3 regions of the Brevibacterium marinum genome follow, and region 1 is predicted to be linked to each of the others. Evidence: predicted binding sites of a transcription regulator. Region 1 holds the regulator's gene; each other region holds the start of a gene.
What was found. Region 1 encodes HrcA, which represses chaperone genes, less so after heat shock. Its sites were predicted from a motif close to TTNGCACTCGNNNNNNNCGAGTGCNAA; they were not measured.
Positions count from the first base shown of each region.

Region 2: groES (co-chaperone GroES) is a predicted target of HrcA. The motif match lies at 3,677-3,703, and genes of this name have one in related genera.
Region 3: groL (chaperonin GroEL) is a predicted target of HrcA. The motif match lies at 2,392-2,418, and genes of this name have one in related genera.

Region 1 is NZ_JAATJN010000001.1:2,936,746-2,941,952, forward strand. Features, by position in the region: gene BKA07_RS13050 (CNNM domain-containing protein) at 1-18, opposite strand, end outside; gene ybeY (rRNA maturation RNase YbeY) at 22-510, opposite strand; gene BKA07_RS13060 (PhoH family protein) at 507-1,523, opposite strand; gene BKA07_RS13065 (16S rRNA (uracil(1498)-N(3))-methyltransferase) at 1,588-2,370, opposite strand; gene dnaJ (molecular chaperone DnaJ) at 2,367-3,485, opposite strand; gene hrcA (heat-inducible transcriptional repressor HrcA) at 3,585-4,655, opposite strand; gene BKA07_RS13080 (DUF3097 family protein) at 4,799-5,207, shown strand, end outside.
Region 2 is NZ_JAATJN010000001.1:1,787,453-1,792,659, forward strand. Features, by position in the region: gene metG (methionine--tRNA ligase) at 1-901, shown strand, start outside; gene BKA07_RS07845 (TatD family hydrolase) at 901-1,821, shown strand; gene BKA07_RS07850 (resuscitation-promoting factor) at 2,217-3,329, shown strand; gene groES (co-chaperone GroES) at 3,877-4,170, shown strand; gene groL (chaperonin GroEL) at 4,207-5,207, shown strand, end outside.
Region 3 is NZ_JAATJN010000001.1:1,431,667-1,436,873, reverse strand. Features, by position in the region: gene BKA07_RS06240 (DUF1707 SHOCT-like domain-containing protein) at 1-71, shown strand, start outside; gene BKA07_RS06235 (nuclear transport factor 2-like protein) at 121-504, opposite strand; gene groL (chaperonin GroEL) at 598-2,235, opposite strand; gene BKA07_RS06225 (cold-shock protein) at 2,724-2,927, opposite strand; gene BKA07_RS06220 (LytR C-terminal domain-containing protein) at 3,275-3,841, opposite strand; gene BKA07_RS06215 (DUF3263 domain-containing protein) at 3,844-4,110, opposite strand; gene BKA07_RS06210 (aldehyde dehydrogenase family protein) at 4,397-5,207, opposite strand, start outside.

The DNA.
Region 1 (5,207 bases):
GAGGAACAGCCAGAGCACGGCTCAGACCTCGGTGGGGTTGGGGATGTCGGTGCGACCGTCGTAGCGGGCGGCGAAGAACGTCAGCAGCAGATGTCGCTGCAGGGCGAACATCTCCTCCTTCTCCTCCGGCTGCTGATGGTCGTAGCCGAGCAGGTGCAGGAACCCGTGGACGGTCAGCAGGAGCACTTCGTCCATCGTCGAATGTCCCGAGGACGCCGCCTGAGCGGCCGCCACCTCGGGGCAGATGATGATGTCGCCCATCTCTCCTTCGCTGGGAGAATCGGCGCTGCCCTGCGTGAGCTGGTCCATGGGAAACGACATCACGTCGGTGGGCCCGGCGAGGTCCATCCAGGTGATGTGGAGCTCCTCCATCGCCTGCGCGTCGACCATCGTCACCGCGAGTTCCGCACCGGGGTGCATGTGCAGGGCCTGGCCCAGGTATTCGGTCAGGGCCACGACCTCGTCGAGGTCGATTCCGGCGTCGGTCTCGTCTGAGATCTCGGTATTCACTCGCTGCTTCCCCACAGGTCGTAGGCGTCGACGATCTTCGTCACCAGCGAGTGGCGGACGACGTCCTTGCTGCCCAGGTGGCAGAATTCCAGGTCTTCGATTCCGGTCAGGATGTCCTGGACGACGTTGAGACCGCTGCGGGTCTTGCCGGGCAGATCGATCTGGGAGACGTCGCCGGTCACGACCATCCGCGCCCCGAAGCCCAAACGGGTGAGGAACATCTTCATCTGCTCGCCGGTCGTGTTCTGTGCCTCGTCGAGGATGATGAACGCGTCGTTGAGGGTGCGGCCGCGCATGTAGGCCAGCGGCGCGACCTCGATCGTCCCCGTCTCGATGAGCAGGGGGATCGACTCGGGATCGACCATGTCGTGCAGGGCGTCGTAGAGGGGCCGGACGTACGGGTCGATCTTCTCGTTCAGCGATCCCGGCAGAAACCCCAGGCTCTCGCCGGCTTCGACGGCCGGACGGGTGAGGATGATGCGTGTGACCTCTTTCTGCTGCAGGGCGTTGATGGCCATGGCCATGGCCAGATAGGTCTTGCCCGTGCCCGCAGGTCCGATCCCGAAGGTGATCGTGTGATTGCGGATGGCCTTGACGTAGTCGTGCTGCCCCATGGTCTTGGGTCGGATGGACTTTCCGCGGGTGGACAGGATGTTCGTGCCCATCACCGCCGAGGCGGCCGTGCCTTCGGAGGAGAACGACGCCACCCGGTCGATCGTCTCATCGTTGATGCGGTGGCCGGAGGAGTGCAGCTTCTTGAGTTCGCCGATGACGGAGACGAACGCTTCGACGCGCTCGGGTTCGCCGCTCGCCTGAACCTGGTTGGCGCGCACATGCAGGTCGAGATCGGAGAAGACTCGTTCGAGCTTCCGCAGGTTCGACTCCCCCGGGCCGAAGAATTCGACCAGATCGATGGAGTCGGGGATCACGAGACGCACTGTGTCCGATGGTGTCTGGTCGGAAGAGGTGGGGTTCACAGAGTTCGCGGGGTGTGTGGAGGTGTCCAGAATGATCCTTAGTGACTGTACGTGTTCGGACGAGTGCTGCAATTGCGTGCTTCCATCGTAGTCCGCTTCCTCACCAACGGCCCAATGAATTCTGTGTCATGACGAGTCCGGCCGCCCCGGCCGAGGACGAGCGCAGGACCGTGGGGCCCAGGAGCACGGCTTCGGCACCGATGGACTCCAGCGCGTCAAGCTCTGCGTCGCTGACGCCGCCTTCGGGGCCGACGACCAGGACGATGCGGCCGGCGGCCGGCGTCGAAGAGTCCTCGAGCGCCGAATCGTTCGCAGCGGCAGAGGCATCCAGTGCCTGAGACAGCTTCAGATCGGCGGTCTCGTGCAGGACGAAGACGGTGTCGGTCTCGCTCAGCGACGAAGTCAGTCCGGTGCCGCGGACCAAATCGTGGAGCAGGGGGAAGCGGGACCGGCGGGCCTGCAGCGATGCTGACCGCAGCACGTTGTCCCATTTGGCGGCGAGCTTGTCGCGCTTCTTCGCGGGCCAGTCGGCGATCGAGCGTTCGGCGGCCCAAGGAATCACCTCGTCGACCCCGATCTCCGTGGCGGCCTCGATCGCCTGCAGGTCGCGGTCGCCCTTCGCCAGGGCCTGCACCAGCACCAGATGAGGCAGCTCCTCATCCGTCCGCGTCACCGAGGCGACGTCGAGGTCCAGTTCGTCCGCCGAGGCTCTCGACACCGTCCCGCACACACGGGTGCCGGATCCGTCGACGACTTCGAGCACGTCCCCGGGGCCGAGTCTGCGAACTCTCACCGCGTGCCCGGCCACGTCCTCACCGAAGGTCAGCACCTGAGAGACGACCGCATCGGCGGCCCGGGACGAGAAGAAGACGGGGAGGGTCACCGACCGGCGAACTTCTCACGCATGCGGGAGAACATTCCGCGGTTCTGGGTGGTGATCTGAGCGCGAGGGGTCTCCTCATCGCGCAGCTTCGCCAACTGTGACAGCAGGTCCATCTGCTCGTCGTCGAGTTTGTCGGGGGTCATCACGTCGACCGTGATGAGCAGGTCGCCGCGGGTCTCGGAGCGCAGTCTGGTGGCGCCGAGCCCGGGGAGCTTGACGACGGTGCCCGACTGGGTTCCGGGCTCGATCGAGAGCTCCTGGGAACCGTCGAAGGTGTCGAACGGGATCGACGCACCCAGAGCGGCCGCGGTCATCGGCACGGACACGGAGGCTCGCAGGTTGTCGCCGTCGCGCTGGAAGACCTCGTGACGGGCGACCATGACCTCGACGAAGAGATCGCCGGCAGGTCCGCCGCCGGGGCCGACCTCCCCCTGCGCGGAGAGCTGGATGCGGGTCCCGTCGGAGACGCCGGCGGGGATGCGGATCTTCATGGTCCGCTGTTTGCGCACGCGCCCGTCTCCCTGGCAGTTGAGACAGGGGTTGGGGATGACGGTGCCGAAGCCGTGACAGGAGTTGCACGTCTGGTTGGTCACCATCTGGCCCAGGAGCGTCCGGGTCATGCGCTGGACGCTGCCGGCGCCGTGGCACAGGGAGCAGGTCTCGATGGAGGTGCCCTTCTGAGTGCCCTCACCCGAGCATGTGTCGCAGACGACGGCAGTGGTGACATCGAGGTCGATGTTGCCGCCGAAGGCTGCGGTCTCGAGATCGATGTTGACACCGACGAGGGCGTCCTTGCCTCGCTGGGTACGCGGCATCGGGCCACCGGCGGAACCGCCTCCTCCACCGAAGAAGGTCTCGAAGATGTCGCCGAAGCCGCCGAAGCCGCCACCGCCGGCGGGGAAGCCCTGTCCGTTCTCGCCGCCGCCCATATCGTAGTTCCGGCGCTTCTCCGAGTCGGCGAGGACGTCGTAGGCCAGGGAAATGGCTTTGAATTCGTCCTCGTGCCCGGGGTTCACATCGGGGTGATACTTCCGTGCCAGCTTTCGGTACGACGATTTGATTTCAGCCGCCGAAGCGTCCTTGGACACTCCGAGTGTTTCATAGTGATCGGCCACAGAAACTTCTCTCTCCCTGGTGGTGTGCATTGTTCACGTTGTCGTGCTGGTGCGTGTCGGGCAGTCTGCCGTGTCTGCTCATTGCTGTCATTTCGGCCTCTACCCCTGGTCGAGGACGGAGGAGACGTACTTCGCCACGGCCCGCACAGCTGAGATCGTCGTCGGATAGTCCATCCGGGTCGGCCCGAGCACGGCCAATCGCGCGGAGGATCCCGCCTCATGACCATATTCGGCGGCCACGAGAGATGTCGAGCTGAATGACTCGTGAGTATTCTCACGACCGATCCGCACGCTGATCTCCTCCTGATCCTCCGCCATCGACGTCAAGAGCTTGAGCAGAACCACCTGCTCTTCGAACGCTTCGAGGATCGGTGCCATCTTCTCACCGAACTCCCGGCCGGAGCGAGCCAGGTTGGCCGTGCCCGCCATGATGATGCGCTCCTCGCGGGTGGCGATGACGAGATCTGTTACGGCCGAACGGATCTGCGTCAGCACCGCGGCCGCGTCGGCTCCGACGGGGCCGGCTCCTGCCGCGGCCTCGGGCTGAGCTCCGTCCGCGACATCCCCCGCGCTGGTCGGGGTGATCGTGGCCATGACTCGCGACAGCTTCGAACCGGCGAATTCCGTGTTGATCTCATCGCGGATCGCCCGCATCAGCTCGTCGTCGGTGGGACCGGTCGTGGTCACGATCTTCTGTTCGACCTGGCCGGCGTCGGTGATGAGGACGACAAGGATCCGGCTGGGTCCCAGGCCGACGATCTCGACGTGCTTGATCGTGGCTTGAGACACGGTCGGATACTGGATCAGAGCGACCTGATGAGTCAGACCCGAGAGCACTCGCACGGTGCGGTCGAGCATGTCGTCGAGGTCGCCGTTGCCGTCGACGAGCTGGAAGATCGCACGGCGTTCGGCGTGCGTGAGCGGCTTGAAGTCGTCGATGCGATCGACGAACATACGGTACCCGAGATCGGTGGGAATGCGACCGGCCGAGGTGTGCGGCTGCGCGATGTAGCCCTCCTGCTCCAGGTGGGCCATGTCATTGCGGATCGTGGCCGGAGAGACGCCGAGGGTATGGCGCTGGACGATGGCCTTCGATCCGACAGGCTCGTTGGTGGCGACGAAGTCTTCGACGATCGCACGCAGAACCTGCGCTCGCCTGCTGTCGCTCATTCGTCCCCTCCTTCACGTTCGGCACCTGCATTTGGCACTCGTATCCTTTGAGTGCCAATTCTACGCCTCTTGCAGTCTGATTTCACTTTCGGCCCCTCTCCAGCGGGTCTGCGCCCGAGACCGCGCATCCTTGATTAGGGTGGTTGTCCGTGAATACCTTTGATCGCTACGGGGCCGATGTGCTGTCAGGGTCCTCCCCGTCCTCGCACCGCCCCAAGAAGTCCACGCCCGTCGAGCTGGGGCTGGGAATGGTCCTCGAGGACGCCATGAGCGGTTACGTCGGAGCCGTCGTCGGTGCCGAGAAGACCACTGCGGGGATCGTCGTCAACCTCGAGGACCGTGTGGGAAAGGTCCGTGCGTTCCCCCTCGGCCCCGGCTTCCTCCTCGAGGGGAAGCCGGTCGATCTCAGGCTGCCGGCGAAGAAGAAGTCCGCTCCCGGTCGTACCGCTTCTGGCTCACGCGCGGTCGCGGGGGCGCGGGCACGGGTGGCCCGCGGGTCTCGCATCTGGGTCGAGGGCAAACATGATGCGGAGCTGGTCGAGAAGATCTGGG
Region 2 (5,207 bases), 1.1 Mb from region 1:
GAATTACCTCACCGCGGCCGGGTTCCCCGATGACCAGGAACGCCTCGACAAGTGGTGGCCAGCCGACGTCCACATCATCGGCAAGGACATCATCCGCTTCCACAGCGTCTACTGGCCCGCCTTCCTCATGAGCGCCGGCATCGAACTGCCGGGGCGCATCCACGCCCACGGCTTCCTCTTCAACGCCGGTGAGAAGATGTCGAAGTCTGTCGGCAACGTCGTCGACCCCATCGACCTCGTCGACGCCTTCGGTCTCGACACCCTGCGCTTCTTCCTCTTCCGCGAGTTCTCCTACGGCCACGACGGGTCCTACACGAAGGATTCGATCATCACCCGCAAGAACGCCGACCTCGCCAACGAGTACGGCAATCTCGCCCAGCGCTCGCTGTCGATGATTGCGAAGAACTGCGAGGCACAGGTGCCCCAGCCCGGTGAGCTCGCCGAGGCGGACGAGAAACTCCTCGCACTGGCCCGCGCGGTTCCCGACACCGCCCGCCGTCACGTCGACTCCCAGGCCCTCCACCTCTACGTCGAGGCCTGCTGGAAGGTGCTCACCGAGGCCAACCGCTACTTCTCCGCCCAGGAGCCGTGGAAGCTGAAGAAGTCGGACCCCGACCGGATGGTCACCGTGCTGTGGGTGACGATCGAGGTCGTGCGCATCATCTCCATCCTCATCCAGCCCGTCATGCCCGATTCCGCCGGCAAGATCCTCGATCTCCTCGGCGTGTCCGCAGGCGTCGGTGAGGCCGGTGCCACAGTGCTGCCGACCGCGATCGAGGCCAACGCCGGCGCCGAGGCGGACCCTCGTTCGTTCGCCGCCATCAGCTCTCCGCTCGAGCCGGGCACCCCACTGCCCAAGCCGCAACCCGTGTTCCCCAAGTTCGTGGAGGACGACGAATAATGGCTTCTCGTGCCGCCGGAACCTACCCTCCGGTGCCTGCGCCGCTCGCCCATCCGGTCGTCGACACCCACACCCACCTCGATATCTGCACAGGTGCGCGACTGCCCCTGGGTGCCGGCGAGCCCGAGCCGGAAGTCACCCCCGCAGACGACGAGGAGTTCCCGAGCCTCGACTTCTTCTTCGACACTGCGCAGGCGGCCGGAGTCCAGCGCATCATCCAGATCGGCTGTGATCTGCCTGCCGCGAGGTGGACGAGGGACCTGGTCACGGCTGAAGCCGAGGAGGGCCGGTCCTGGATGCTCGGCGGGGCGGCACTGCATCCGAACGAGGCGCCGAGGCTGGCCGAACGGGGCCTGCTCGACGACGCCTTGACAGAGATCGAGTCCCTTGTGACCTCGAACGAGCGCATGCGCGTGTTAGGGGAGACGGGCCTCGATTACTTCCGCACAGGTGACGAGGGAGTGGCCGAGCAGCAGCGCTCCTTCCGCGCCCACATCGAGATCGCCAAACGCACGGGCAAGGCCCTGCAGATCCACGACCGTGAGGCCCACGCCGACGTCCTGCGGATCCTCCGCGAAGAGGGCGCCCCCGAGGTCACGATCTTCCACTGCTACTCCGGCGACGAGGCGATGGCCCGCGAGTGCGCAGACTCCGGGTACTTTATGTCCTTCGCCGGCAACCTGACGTTCAAGAACGCAGACGAACTGCGACGAGCCGCGGCCGCGGCCCCTTTGGGGCGGATCCTGACCGAGACGGACGCCCCGTTCCTCACCCCGCATCCGCACCGCGGCAAGCCGGGAGGCCCATATCTGACCGCGGTCACGGCACGTAAGCTCGCCGAGGTGCGCGGAATGAGCGAAGAGGACCTCTGTGCCGTCGTGTGGAGCAACGCGGAATCAGCGTTGGGAGGCTGGGACTGAGCCGCGGCCGCAGACGGTCGTGAACCACAGCCGCAGACGGGGCTGAGCCGTGGGCGCACACGAGGTCGAAGGGCAGCTGCACACGGGTCCGCGGGCACGCCACGGCGAGGTCACAGGATGCCGACGAAATCACCTCGGCGGGGGAAATGTCACGATTGTGACGAGGCCCGGAAACACGGCGAAGTCCAGGTCAGAGGGCCAACGTCGCAGGTCCGGCTGTTACATGTTCGTGATGTTTTGCGAACCTTGTAACGAATCGGTTACAGTAGGTGAGTTGATGAACTCTGCCCAGGGATATTTTTGTGATTGATTTTCTCAAGAACCGCAAAGTGCAAATAGCTGCACAGGCGGTTGTGATTACCGGACTCGTGGGTGGCACGGGTGCCGTTGTTACCATGAACAAGCCCGTGACCTTGGATGTCAATGGTCAGTCCGAAGAGGTTCGGACCTTCGGCGGCACCGTGGGGGACGTCCTCGACAGCCGCGATCTCGACATCGACAAGCGGGACCATGTCAAGCCAGGCGTGAACAAGGACATCTCGCGGGATATGACGATCACCGTCAATACCGCGAAGAAGCTCTCACTGTCCGTCGACGGCAAGGAAAGCGACGAGTGGACCAACGCGAACACCGTCGGTCAGGCGCTGGCCGACCTCGGTGTCGACGGGGAGGGTGCCGACCTCAACGCTGAGCCGAGTCAGAAGCTCAAGGATAAGGGCAACGACATCGATGTGACGACCGCGAAGAACCTCACGATCGTTGCCGACGGCAAAGACCACAAGGTCTCGGCCGCAGCCGAGACCGCCAAGGAAGCCCTCGGCGAGACCAAGATCGAGCTCGACAAAGACGACTTCATGTCCGTGCCGCTCAGCTCCAAGGTCTCCGATGGCCAGGTTCTCACTGTGAATCGTGTGAAGAACAAGACCGTCACGGAGAAGGAAGCGATCGAGCCCGAGGTCGAGAAGAAGAAGTCCGACTCCCTGTACGAGGGTGAGACCGAGGTCGAAGACAAGGGCAAGGACGGTCAGAAGGAGATCTCGTACAAGATCAAGACCGTCAACGGCGACGAGGTGAAGAAGGAGAAGAAGGACGAGAAGGTCCTCTCCGAGCCTGAGACCAAGGTCGTCATCGAGGGAACCAAGGAGAAGCCGGCCGAAGAGCCCGACAGCGGTTCGGACGCCGGCACCGGCGACAGCGGTACCGGCGGTTCCGACGACGGTGACGAGAGCACCGGCGGCGGCTCCGGTAGTGGCGACATGAGCACCCAGGAGATCAAGGACATGCTCGGCGGGCCCGGCTCCAAATGGTATTCGGTCGTCGAGTGCGAATCGAACTTCGATCCGAAGGCCTCGAACGGCACACACTTCGGACTCTTCCAGTTCCTGCCTGACACCTGGCACAAGATGGGCGGCACCGGCAACCCCTCGGATGCCAGCCCGCAGGAGCAGTTCGATCGTGCCAAGAAGCTGCAGAAGGAAGCCGGCTGGGGACAGTGGGCCTGCGCCTGATCCAGAGCGCGACCGCTGATCTGAAGGCGGCCGAGTGAGCTGAAGCGCTTGAGGCGCACGCTCGACGCACAGTGGGGCCCCGGGAGGAGAACTCCCGGGGCCTCGGTGTATTCATCGCGGGTGCTCACCGTGTGCTGCTCTGGGGAGGGCGGCTGCGTTGATGGGGACAGCTGCGCGGGTGAGGACAGCTGCTCTGGTGAGGACGGCTGCGTTGGTGAAGATACCTGCTCTGGTGGGAGCAGGGGAGTGAGAGCCCGGATGTGCGAGACTCGCCGCGGCATGCGAGCGGTCAATGAGCAGGCTTAACGACGCCTTTCCTGAGGTTTCGCCCAGAGCGTGGACATTCCTTGGCACTCAAGTTGACCGAGTGCTAAGAGCGTTCTAAAGTCGAATTAGCACTGGCACTCATTGAGTGCCAGTTTTACGAGACGGTCGATCCACTCGGCACCCGCGACGACGAGAGGATCATGGCACACGCCGCCGTCTGACTCAATCAAGAGTCTGAACTCAATCAAGAATTGAACCCAGCGAAGGGAGAGGGCCCGATATGTCGGTCTCCATCAAGCCACTCGAAGATCGGATTGTCATCCGTCAGGTCGAAGCAGAACAGACTACCGCCAGTGGTCTGGTCATTCCCGAAACCGCCAAGGAAAAGCCTCAGGAAGGCGAAGTAGTCGCAGTGGGCCCAGGCCGCGTTGCCGACAACGGAAACCGCGTTCCTGTTGACGTTGCCGTCGGCGACAAGGTCATCTACTCCAAGTTCGGCGGCACCGAAGTCAAGTACGCGGGCGAAGAGTTCCTCGTCCTCGCGGCTCGTGACGTGCTCGCCGTCATCGGCTGAATCCCCTGACCGACTACTTCACAGACAGGAGGACGAATGCCTAAGAATCTGGAATTCAACGACGAGGCCCGTCGTGCACTCGAAAAGGGTGTGAACATCCTCGCGGACACCGTCAAGGTGACCCTGGGACCCAAGGGCCGCAATGTCGTGCTCGACAAGAAGTGGGGCGCTCCCACGATCACCAACGATGGCGTGACCATCGCTCGTGAGGTCGAGGTCGACGATGCCTATGAGAACCTCGGCGTTCAGCTGGCCAAGGAAGTTGCCACCAAGACCAATGACATCGCCGGTGACGGAACCACCACCGCGACGGTCCTGGCCCAGGCCTTCGTCAACGAAGGACTGCGCAACGTCGCCGCCGGCGCCGCACCAGGTGCTCTCAAGCGTGGAATCGAATCCGCCGTCGAGGCTGTCTCCACCGAGCTCGGAACCATCGCCCGCGATGTCGCCGACTCCTCGGAGATCGCGCACGTCGCCGGTCTGTCCGCTCAGTCCGAAGAGATCGGCGCACTCATCGCCGATGCCTTCGACAAGGTGGGCAAGGACGGCGTCATCACGATCGACGAGTCCCAGGCCGCTGCTGTCGAACTCGAGATCACCGAGGGAATGCAGTTCGACAAGGGTTACCTCTCGCCGCACTTCGTGACCGATGCCGACCGCCAGGAAGCAGTGCTCTCCGACGCGCTCATCCTCATCAACCAGGGCAAGATCTCCAACATCCAGGAGCTCCTCCCTGTGCTGGAGAAGGTGCAGCAGGCCGGAAAGCCGCTGTTCATCGTGGCCGAGGACATCGAGGGTGAAGCGCTGTCGACGCTGGTCGTCAACAAGCTGCGCGGAATCATCAATGTCGCCGCCGTCAAGGCTCCCGGATTCGGTGACCGCCGCAAGGCGATCCTCGAGGACCTCGCCGTCCTCACCGGCGGCCAGGTCGTCACGCCCGATATCGGCATGAAGCTCGACCAGGTCACCCTCGAGGATCTCGGCAATGCCCGGACCATCACCGTCACCAAGGACAACACCACCATCATCGATGGTGC
Region 3 (5,207 bases), 1.5 Mb from region 1:
ATCCTCGTGATGAGACCCGCCGGCGGAGAGAGGAACGCCGACGCCGACGCCGGAACGACCCCTGGGACTGAGCTGGCCGAGGCGTCACTCGTCGTCGCGTCAGACGTGGACCTCGTCGCGTCAGACGTGGAACGTGCGGATCTGGGCGAACTCTTCGGCTTTGTGGGTCCGGAACCAGAACGTGTGCGAGAACTGCCTGACGTCCTCACCGTCGTTCGAGAACTCCCACTGGCCCCACGCGGCCGCGGCTTTGCCATGGGTGATGGCTGCTTCGAGGTGACCGGCGACGGGCTTCGAAGCCGCCAGCCCCAGCAGCGCCTCGACGACCTGGTCGCGGCCGGTGGTGGTCTGAGTTCCACCGCTGTCGACGATCTGGAGGACGCAGTCCTCGGCAATCACCTCGGCGAGGGCTGGTTTGTCGGTCTTGAACAGGTTCTCTTCGAAACGGGCGACGAACACGTTCTTCGGGCTGTTGCCGCAGGACTCTGTGCCGGTGAAATTCATGGCATCCAGGCTACGGGAGGGCGGGTGGATCGAAAAGAGCCGTGACGGCGCCCTTTCGGGTACCGCCACGGCTCTTCGAGCGATAAGGGCTGATCAGAAGCCCATGCCGCCCATTCCGTCCATACCGGCAGCAGCTGCGTCAGCACCTGCCGCAGCCTTCTCAGGTTTGTCGGCGACGACCGACTCGGTGGTCAGGAACAGACCGGCGATCGAGGCGGCGTTCTGCAGAGCAGAGCGGGTCACCTTGACCGGGTCGTTGATGCCGGCGGCCAGCAGGTCCTCGTATCCACCGGTTGCGGCGTTGAGACCGAATCCGGCTTCGAGGTTGGCGACCTTGTCGGCAACCACACCGGCTTCGAGGCCGGCGTTCGTGGCGATCTGCTTGAGCGGGGCTTCGATGGCAACCTTGACGATGTTGGCACCGGTCGCTTCGTCACCCTCGAGTGAGAGGTTGGCGAAGGCGGTCTTGCCCGCCTGGATGAGCGAGACGCCGCCACCGGCGACGATTCCCTCTTCCACAGCAGCCTTGGCGTTGCGCACTGCATCTTCGATGCGGTGCTTGGTCTCCTTGAGCTCGACCTCGGTCGCGGCACCGGCCCTGATGACCGCCACACCGCCGGCCAGCTTGGCCAGACGCTCCTGCAGCTTCTCACGGTCGTAGTCCGAATCCGAGTTCTCGATCTCGGCACGGATCTGTGCGACCCGACCTGCGATCTCCTCTGCGTCTCCGGCACCCTCGACGATGGTGGTCTCGTCCTTGGTGATGACGACCTTGCGGGCGGTGCCCAGCATTTCGGTCGACACACTGTCGAGCTTGAGCCCGACTTCCTCGGACACGACCTGACCACCGGTCAGGATGGCGATGTCGGCCAGCTGAGCCTTACGGCGGTCTCCGAAGCCGGGAGCCTTGACGGCCACGGACTTGAAGGTGCCGCGGATCTTGTTCAGCACCAGGACGGCAAGGGCTTCGCCCTCGACGTCTTCGGCGATGATGAACAGCGGCTTGTTCGACTGCTGCACCTGCTCCAGGACGGGCAGCAGATCCTTCACGTTCGAGATCTTGGAGTTGACGATGAGGATGTAGGGATCCTCAAGGACAGCTTCCTGGCGATCCGTGTCGGTCACGAAGTAACCGGAGATGTAGCCCTTGTCGAAGCGCATACCCTCGGTCAGCTCGAGCTCGAGTCCGAATGTGTTGGACTCCTCGACGGTGACGACGCCTTCCTTGCCGACCTTGTCGATGGCCTCGGCGATCAGTTCGCCGATGGCAGGGTCTCCGGCGGAGATACCGGCTGTAGCGGCGATCTGTTCCTTGGTTTCGATGTCGATGGCGTTCTCGAGCAGAACACCGGTCACGGCTTCGACAGCCTTCTCGATGCCGCGCTTGAGGCCGAGCGGATCAGCACCGGCCGCCACGTTGCGCAGGCCCTCGCGAACGATTGCCTGAGCCAGAACGGTGGCGGTGGTGGTGCCGTCGCCTGCGACGTCGTCAGTCTTCTTGGCGACTTCCTTGACGAGCTCGGCGCCGATCTTCTCGTAGGGATCCTCGAGTTCGATCTCCTTGGCAATGGAGACACCATCGTTGGTGATGGTGGGTGCGCCCCACTGCTTTTCGAGCACGACATTGCGACCGCGGGGCCCAAGGGTTACCTTGACCGCTTCCGCAAGCTGGTTGAGGCCAGCTTCGAGTCCCCGACGAGCTTCTTCGTCGAATGCAATCATCTTTGCCATAGTGGCTTAGATCCTCCCTGATGGAGTGGAGTGGGCTTCCAGAGCAATCGCCAACGCCCGCGACGGCAGAGAGTGTGTCCGCATGTTCCATTCCACACATGAACCACGCTCTCGAGGCGATTGATGAGAAACCCAAGGTTTTCACCAGTACTAGATTTAGCACTCTCCCCATGCGAGTGCAAATATTGTCGACTCTCCGAGACTCACGATCGTGGCCGATCCCTGCATCGGCGCAGGTTCGGCCCAGCGCGAAACTGCCGGGCACCCGGGCGCGGCGAGGTCGGGCCGCGGGTCCGGACTGCGGGCCGCAGCCCCGCCCCCGGTCTCGCTCGGATACGTCTGGTCCGGAAAACTCGCTCGGACGCGTCCGGTCCGGGCACTGAAAAGCGCCAAGCAGTTGCCTGCCTGGCGCTTTCCCAGCTCGGAGGAGACGGGCACGCGACCCGTTTCCCGCCGAAGCGGATCTCAAGACTTTGCTTCAGTGAGCCTCAGAGGAGGGTGACGGACTCCGCCTGAGGACCCTTTTGTCCTTCTCCCACTTCGAACTCAACCTGCTGGCCCTCTTCGAGAGAGCGGTAGCCGTCCATCTGGATAGCGCTCCAGTGAACGAACACGTCCTGGTTGTTGCCTTCCAGGGTGATGAATCCGTAGCCCTTTTCGGCGTTGAACCATTTGACGGTACCTTGTGCCATTACTTCTCCATACAGTGCAGTGTCATTGACATTCCACCATCCGATTGCGGCCGATCCGGCCGCACTGCAGACAGCGGAAGCTAGTAAAACCCAACCGACCCCGCGATTTCTCTCATTGACCTCTAGAGAATGATCTCGGTGAAGCACGAATAGAACACAAGGACAGTGCTTGCCTAGCTGATGCAACTCTACCCCAGCACCGGACTGGTCCCTCGAGCGCTCAACACTGTTACCAATTCGTTATCTTGGCTGTTCGGACGAGTTCGCATCCGCACCGGTCCCATGTCGGCAGCACCGTCCGATCGGAGCCGCGGGTGCACGGAGGATCGCTCGCAACGCCGGTCGGGTCAGTTCTCGCCCGATCCGCCATCGCTGGGCTCGGGCCCGCGCTCTGCGATGTCCGAGCAGATGACGACGGTGATGTCGGCGTCGAAGTCCGTCGACGCCTCGGTGGCGTCGACGCCGAGGGCTTCGGCCACCATCTCTGCCTGTGAGGCATCCGACTCATCCTTGTAGAAGACGGTCGAGTCGCTCAGTCCGGTCGAGTAATTGCCGACCTCGCCGACGCTCCACCCCTTCTTCTCCACCGCCTCGGAGAACTCCTGGGCGACTCCGGAGACGCCCGAACCGTTGAGGACGTCGACGTCGAGCGAGGAATCCGCGACGCTGACTTCGCTCTCACTGGGCGAGGGGCTCGCCGAGGCGGTTTTCTCGGAGCCGGGTTCGGCGACGTCTGACTCCGGGTTCTTCATCGACGACGTGATGATGTTGATCGCGGCGACCACGAGCAGCACGGCGACGAGTGCGAGGATGATGACCAGCGCGATGGCGCCGACGTTCGACTGAGCCGCGGACTCCTGTCGGTGGGCCCCGCTGCGTCGTCCGGTTTCGATCTCGTCGAATTCGTCAGTCATGTCTACCTCGAGACGCGGGCTTGTGCCCGCTCACTCTGCCGCGTGGTGCGGATGCGACGCAGGCGTTTGACCAGCATGGGGTCACTGGCCAGTGCGGCAGGGTTGTCGAGCAGGGAATTGAGGATCTGGAAGTAGCTGGTCGCCGACATGTCGAATCGCTCCCGGATCGCGTGGTCCTTTGCTCCACCGTATTTCCACCACCGCCGTTCGAACTCCAGAACGGACTCCTCGAGCTCACTCAGTTCGGGGGCCTCTTGGTTCTGCGGCATAGACGGTGTGCTCCTTCGAGATGAATCGTTGTTTCCATCTTATCTCCCGGACGACGGGACCGAAATTCGCGGCGCGCCGTGCGAGGTGCACCACATCCTTCACCCCCTCCGCTAAGGGGTGGACCGCGGTCCACGGGACGGCCCGGGGTAGGCCCTGGGCAGCCTGTCGGCGGGCGAACAGGACGACCCACCCTGCTGCAGGTGACTCACATGTGTGGCCACCCGCAGCAGGGTGGGTCGGGACCGTCAGCCGAGTGGATCGAGACCGTCGGCCGGGCGGGAACGATCAGCGGATGCGGATGTTGACCTGTTTGATCTGGGTGAAGCCCTCGAGCATGCCCTCCAGCGATGCCTCGCGGCCGAAGCCCGAGGTCTTCATGCCGCCGTAGGACTGGCCCGCCATCTGGCCGCCGCCCTGGTTGACCTGGACCCAGCCGGATTCGATGCGGTTGGCCATCGTCAGCGCCGCATCGACGTTCTTCGTGAAGACGAATGCCGCGAGGCCGAACTCGCTGTCGTTGGCCATGTCGACGACCTCGTCGACGTCTTTCCACGGGATCACGGAGAGCACGGGCCCGAAGATCTCCTCCTGGCTCGTCTGCCATTCGTTCCGGGCCCTCGAGAAGATGACGGGTGCGTGGTAGAAGCCGGGTTCGCCGACCTCGAGGGAATCGGAGCCGTCGTAGGCGACCTCGACGCCGTCCATCGCCTTGCCCATCTCGATGTAGTCGGCCACCTGGTCGTACTGCTTCTTGCTGATGATGCAGCCGATGTCGGAGTCCTCATTGCGAGGGTCTCCGACCTTCATCTTCGACACCGCATCGACGAGCTTGGCGAGGAAGTCATCGTAGATGTCCTCGTGCAGGAACAGGCGCGAACCCATCGTGCAGGACTGACCCTGGCGTGCGAAGCGGGTCGAGAGCAGCACCTGCTGGAGGGTGTCGTCGTCGTTCGAGTCTGGGAAGATGATGTTGGGGCTCTTGCCGCCGAGTTCCATCGACGAATGCGCGAGACGACCGCCCGCCAACTCGGCGACGTGACGGCCGACGTTGGTCGAACCGGTGAAGGAGACCTTGTCGACGTCCGGGTGGACGTTG